One region of the Bacillus altaicus genome, then DNA from elsewhere that is predicted to be linked to it. Evidence: riboswitches for the same ligand, from Rfam matches in the RefSeq annotation. Region 1 holds a riboswitch; the other holds the start of a gene.
What was found. Region 1 has a riboswitch for S-adenosylmethionine ahead of ACE38F_RS11550 (amino acid ABC transporter permease). Riboswitches for the same ligand answer to the same signal wherever they lie in the genome.

Region 1 (3,426 bases):
GTTTCGCCTTTGTTATTGTTGTTTCCACTTGAACTTTATCATTATAATAAGCATCGACGCGTCCAAATCCTACTTCATTCAATTCCGCTGTCGGATCCTCTGAGTACGTTTTAATCGTAAAAGCATTATTTTTATTTAAAGCTTTTAACTCTTGCTCTCCTGCTGTACCAAGTCCAACACCTACAGTCTTTCCTTTTAGATCCTCTAGCGATTTAATTGTATTATTATTTTTCTTCACCGCAAAAACAGAACCTGAATACACATATGGGATCGAAAAATCATATTTCTTTTTTCTTTCCGGAGAAACGGATAGTTCATTTGCAATCGTATCAATACGGCCTGAATCTAATAAACCGAATAATCCTTCAAAATCAGAAACATTCCATTCTACTTTATATCCAGCTTTTTTAGCAGCCGCTTCAATAATTTCAGCATCAAAACCTTTTACTTTCTCACCCTCTTTAAATATAAATGGGCTACGACCTGCAGAAGTCCCAACTTTCACTACTTTTTCATCTGTCTTTTTACTTGCTGCATTAGAACCACATGCAGACAAAGCCCCCACTGATAGTGTTAATGCTAATGTTAGTAATAATGACGATTTTCTCATAACTCTTCCTCCTAAATAACGAAATGATTGCCTTCTTCAGAAGCATTTAATTGCCTTAAAAACTTTTTCGTACGTTCATTTTGTGGGTTTTGGAAAATCTCTTCTGGTTTTCCCTGCTCTACGATAATTCCATCAGCCATAAATATAATGCGATCCGCCACCTCTTTTGCAAAATGCATTTCATGTGTAACAATAACCATCGTTATATGCTGTCTTGCCAAATCCTTAATAACTAGCAATACCTCATTAACTAATTCTGGATCAAGCGCTGAAGTCGGTTCATCAAACAATAATACAGCTGGATTTAAAGCCATTGCCCTAGCAATCCCTATCCTTTGCTGTTGCCCCCCTGATAACATTGTCGGATAAAATTTTTCTTTATCAGCTAAGCCTACTTGTTTTAATATTTCTCTCGCTATTCTCTTTGCCTCTTCGTCACTCTTTTTCTGCACAACCGTTAATGGCGTTGTAATATTTTGCAATGCTGTTTTATTTTTAAATAAATTATAATTTTGAAAAACCATTGCTGTTTTTTTGCGTAATTTTATTATTTCTTTTTGATAAAGTTTTTTCGTATGAATCTCTAAATCTTCAATTCTAATACTGCCATCATCCGGTTGTTCTAATAAATTTAAACATCGTAGTAATGTCGATTTCCCTGAACCAGAAGGTCCAATAATTACTACCACTTCCCCTTTTTTGACAGTAAGTGAGATTCCTTTCAGCACTTCATTATGTTTGTAAGATTTATACAAATCTTTTAGCTCAATCACATATATCACCTCATTTCTCTTATAAATACGGTGCATCAAGTTTCTTCTCCAACTTTTTCTGTCCCCAGTTAATTACGATTGTAATAATCCAATACACAATCGCTACCGCTAAATAACTTTCCATATAACGATACGATTGCGCAGCTAGCATTTTCGCTTGTGCTAATATTTCAGCCACTCCAAGTGCAAAAGATAACGAAGATTCTTTTAACAATCCAACAAAATTATTTCCAAGTGACGGCACTGCTACACGAATAGCCTGCGGAAAGATAATTTGTCGCATCGCTTGTGCTTTTGTCATTCCAACTGATAAACAAGCATCCATTTGCCCAGTTTCTACAGCATTTAATGAACCTCGAATGATTTCTGACAAATAAGCAGCATTATTTAAACTGAGGCCAATTAAAGTTGCTTGCATAGCTGTAAGCACTGTAAAAGTTGGGAAAATTTGCGGCAATCCGAAATACAACACAAACAATTGAACTAATAATGGCGTTCCTCTAAAGAAAGAAATATACACCCTGACAATTGGATATAAAAATTTCGTTTTATTTTTTGTAATGATCGCCAAGCCCACTCCTATAACGAAAGAAATAATCATTGAAACAACAGTAATCCCTAAAGTTATGTATACATATTTAAATAATTGCGGAAAACTTTCTAAAAAATACGTTACATCAAATTTCACCCTATCCCCCCTCTCTAAACAAAAAACTCTTCTTACACATATAAGAAGAGTTGAATGTTAATCCATTTCCCTTCATCTTCCAAACGCCTTTTACGTTTGCTGGAATTAGCACAGTGCTTTTTTAGCCTGTTGCTGAGATTTCACCGGGCCAGTCCCTCCATCTCTCTTGATAAGAAAACTAATAAATTTTTCCATTTATTTAGTTGTTATTATGAAGAATACAGCCAAATTAAAACAATGTCAATAGGAAAACTAAGAATTAAATCCCGCTCTTTTTCGGACATACTAGTAATACATCCATTTACTATTCTTAATAAACTGTACATAAAAAGCCATCTCCTCTAAAATTCAGAAGAGATGGCTTCAATTATAGAAACTATAAATCTTTTACTTTATTATCCTTTAACTACATATTTATTTCATCTTATGTACTTCAGCAACTAACTTTCCACCTTGTATACCCATATAAAGCTTAACAGGAGCATCATTCGTGTTTTCAAATACTAAGTCTAAATATGGATACGCAATTGTAGCATCTCTTCCCTGCGGGACATAACCGACTGTTTTAGAATGTGTAGTTCTCTCTACCATTTTTAAACCAGCTTGATCTGCTGCATTGTATAGAGTTGATGATGTTTGACAAACGCCACCACCATAACCATCTACTAATTTACCATCTACAATTTCTTTACCTAATTGATATCCTTTATCTGGCGTTGTATCACCGATTAATGCATTAAAAGAGAAACTGTCTCCTTTTGCTAATACAACCCCATTTATGCTCGCTGCTGACAAACGAATATTTTCAATACGGCCACCTGCTGAGCCACCTAAATTCGTTTCATATCTACCAATTACCGTGCCACTTCCTTGCGCATCACTTAATGTTGCGGTAGGCTTTTTCTCAACAATTGGTAACTGATAAGAAGAATCCCACATACCTACATTTAATAATTTGTCTACTAATTCTTTTTCCATTAATTCATAAGAAGGCTTTCCTTCTTGCCATGATCCATCAGGCGCTATACGTGAAGGGACCATCTTTTTATCAACGCTTTTCCCGACTTCACCTGCAACCTTCGTTACCGATTTTTTGAATTTCGCCTCATCTTCAAAATAACCTAAACTCGATAAGTCTATTTTTTTCACTTCAGTACCAGTACGCCCATCCACTAAGCTAATTGAATCCTGTACATCAGCCTTAGCCTCTACAACGTTCCCACCAAAATCACTTACTAATGCCACATCACTTACTTTTGTACCACAACCACTTACTACAGCTACACATAGCACCCCTACTAATATACCCTTTATTTTTCGGAACAATATACTCTCTCCTTTTCCCCAACATTATT
Region 2 (3,426 bases), 1.2 Mb from region 1:
AAGTAACTTATCATACGGAACAACTCACCAAATCCAACAATTTCTTTATCTAATAACACTGACACTGCCTCAATCGTTACATCCCGTTTCGTAATACCAGTTCCGCCATTCGTTAGCACGACATCAACATCTTCCTTGTGATAACCTGCTAACACTGCTTGCTGAATATTTTCTTTATCATCTTTCACAATTTCATAAGAGGTCACTTTATGTCCTGCTTCTATTAATAATGCATGTAACAATTGACCACTCTTATCCGTCTCTTCCGTACGTGTATCGGAGATCGTCACGATCTTACAACGCACTTCTTTTGGTGCTTGTTTTTTATGTTCAGTTACACTCATTTTTCATCTTCCCCTTCTTAAAAGCTTTTCTTCATTTTATCATACATATCTTTACACAAATCTGTATGAAGCCACCGATACGTCATGATACAATATAAGTATAATCACCCACAAAAAGGAATTTAAATAGGTATACTATTTCCATTTCTTACACTCCTAGCTTTCACATCATTAGCTACTATTTATCTCTTCTTATGTTTTCTACATAATAGGTTTAATTTTTAAATTTACAATGCAAAACAATTCGGAGGTTCACATACTATGGAACTTTATAAAAAATTAACAACGACATTCATCCTCTTATTTGTCGCTTCCATCACTGTCGGCTTTTCTTTAAAAGGCGCAATTCCATACGCTACATTAGTGAGTATTATATTCGCAACGCTATTTTTACTGAGCAGTGCTTTTTGCGCAGGAAAAGCGCGTCAACTGAAAGGGTGACCGTCTATGTTCCGTAAGAAACCAATCCTTTGTAAATCATGTGAAAAGGAAATACAAACGTATGAAAAAGCATGGATTCATATGTCATTTCCGGCAAGTGGTATGACAAATATAAGAAAGTATATTGAGCTAGACGGAGAAGTTTATTGCAGCTCATGCATCCAAGTAGTACATAAAACCAAATAAAAAAAGCTTTGCGCACACAGCGCAAAGCTTTTTTTCATATATTATAGACCAGCTTGCTCTTTTAAAGTAGCTGCTTTGTCTGTACGTTCCCATGTAAGATCTACATCAGTACGTCCGAAGTGGCCGTAAGCTGCTGTTTGTTTGTAAATTGGGCGACGTAAGTCTAGCATTTTAATAATACCAGCTGGGCGAAGATCGAAGTTGTTACGAACTAGTTCTACTAGTACGTCTTCAGATACTTTACCAGTGCCAAGTGTATCAACTGAAATTGATACTGGTTGCGCTACGCCGATTGCGTATGCAAGTTGTACTTCTGCTTTGTCAGCAAGACCAGCTGCTACGATGTTTTTCGCAACATAACGAGCTGCATATGCTGCAGAACGGTCAACTTTCGTTGCATCTTTACCAGAGAATGCACCACCGCCATGGCGAGCATATCCACCGTAAGTATCAACGATGATTTTACGTCCTGTTAAACCAGCATCACCTTGTGGTCCACCAATTACGAAGCGACCAGTTGGGTTAATGAAGAATTTCGTTTCTCCATCCATTAATTCTGCTGGAACTACAGCTTTAATTACATGTTCTTTTAAATCGCGATCGATTTCTTCCCACGTAACATCTGGATGATGCTGTGTAGAAATTACAATTGTATCCACACGTACAGGTTTACCATTTTCATCATACTCAACTGTAACTTGCGTTTTTCCATCCGGACGTAAGTATGATAATGTGTCATCTTTACGTACTTCAGTTAAACGGCGAGCTAATTTGTGAGCAAGCGAGATTGGAAGTGGCATTAATTCTTGTGTTTCATTACATGCGAAGCCAAACATTAAACCTTGGTCTCCCGCACCAATTGCCTCAATCTCAGCGTCAGTCATTAGACCTTCGCGTGCTTCTAGTGCTTGGTCAACACCCATAGCGATGTCAGCAGATTGCTCATCGATAGATGTTAAAACTGCACAAGTTTCTGCATCGAATCCATATTTTGCGCGTGTGTAACCAATGCCTTGAATTGTTTCACGAACGATTTTTGGAATATCTACGTAAGTAGAAGTCGTAATTTCCCCCGCTACCAATACTAAACCAGTTGTTACAGTTGTTTCACAAGCTACACGTGCATTTGCGTCCTTTGCTAAGATCGCATCTAAAATTGAATCAGAAATTTGGTCACAAATTTTATCTGGATGTCCTTCAGTTACAGACTCAGATGTGAACAGATGACGTTTTTTTGTCATGTGGTAAACCTCCCTACAGTAATTGTATATATTGTACGGAACTCATCCTTAATTTGCCACAAACTGCGACATACATTTATTCTCCCACACAAGCATACAGAAAAACCTTTCCCACTTAACATAGAGGAAAGGTTTAATTTGCTACTTGCATACTGCTTTTTGCCCTTTGCTCTTATCGTTCGAGACCGTTAGCCTCGCACAGGTTTTAGCACCTATTCACCTGTATTTACCACTACAAGTGAGGTTGCTGGGCTTCATCGGGCCTGTCCCTCCGCCAGCTCGGGATAAGAGAGTATCCGTCCCAACCTATACTAAAGAAATGATATTCATTTGTCAATTAATATTCACATTTTCCTGAAAGTTTTTCTCAATACGCATAGAATGAAATATTAATAAGGAAATGATACATTCACACAAACAAAAACAAATAAATAGTATACATTATTTATATAATTGTGTTATACTCTTGATGGGGATTACGAGAAATATTTCATTAAATGAAAAGGATGGTATATAAATATGAGTACTGTGAATGTCCAAATTGGTTTACATGAATTATTGAACGGAAGCAATGCACAGATTCAATTAAGTGTTCCGCAATTAGTGGAAAAAGTATTAATGCGAAACGAAGGGAAATTAACTTCTACTGGTGCCGTTTCTGCTTCAACAGGAAAATACACAGGACGTTCTCCTAAAGATAAATTTATTGTGAAGGAAGCATCGGTTGCTGACAAAATTGCTTGGGGAGCCGTGAACCAACCGATCTCTGAAGAACATTTTGATAAATTATATATAAAAGTTTTAGAATACTTAAAAGAAAAAGAAGAGTTATTCATCTTCAAAGGATTTGCTGGCGCTGATCACAACTATCGCCTACCAATTCAAGTTGTTAACGAATATGCATGGCATAATTTGTTCGTACATCAATTATTTATTCGTCCAACTGAAGAAGAATTAACAACTCACGAATCAGAGTTCACAATTGTTTCTGCACCAAACTTCAAAGCAGATCCAGCAATTGACGGTACAAATTCTGAAGCATTCATTATGGTTTCATTCGAAAAACGTATCGTACTAATCGGTGGTACAGAATACGCTGGAGAAATGAAAAAATCAATCTTCTCTATTATGAACTTCTTACTACCTGAACAAGATATTCTTTCTATGCACTGCTCTTCAAACGTAGGCGAAGAGGGCGACGTAGCACTATTCTT

Region 2: linked by a shared signal. The riboswitch ahead of metK (methionine adenosyltransferase) and the one ahead of ACE38F_RS11550 (amino acid ABC transporter permease) in region 1 are both predicted to bind S-adenosylmethionine.

What each region holds. Positions count from the first base shown of each region.
Region 1 covers NZ_CM143394.1:2,205,188-2,208,613, reverse strand. Annotated here, with positions in the region: gene ACE38F_RS11560 (amino acid ABC transporter substrate-binding protein) at 1-610, opposite strand, end outside; gene ACE38F_RS11555 (amino acid ABC transporter ATP-binding protein) at 622-1,383, opposite strand; gene ACE38F_RS11550 (amino acid ABC transporter permease) at 1,403-2,071, opposite strand; SAM riboswitch class I at 2,141-2,247, opposite strand; gene ACE38F_RS11545 (VanW family protein) at 2,486-3,397, opposite strand.
Region 2 covers NZ_CM143394.1:976,847-980,272, reverse strand. Annotated here, with positions in the region: gene ACE38F_RS05100 (MogA/MoaB family molybdenum cofactor biosynthesis protein) at 1-344, opposite strand, end outside; gene ACE38F_RS05095 (hypothetical protein) at 606-785, shown strand; gene ACE38F_RS05090 (hypothetical protein) at 792-971, shown strand; gene metK (methionine adenosyltransferase) at 1,013-2,212, opposite strand; SAM riboswitch class I at 2,382-2,503, opposite strand; gene pckA (phosphoenolpyruvate carboxykinase (ATP)) at 2,732-3,426, shown strand, end outside.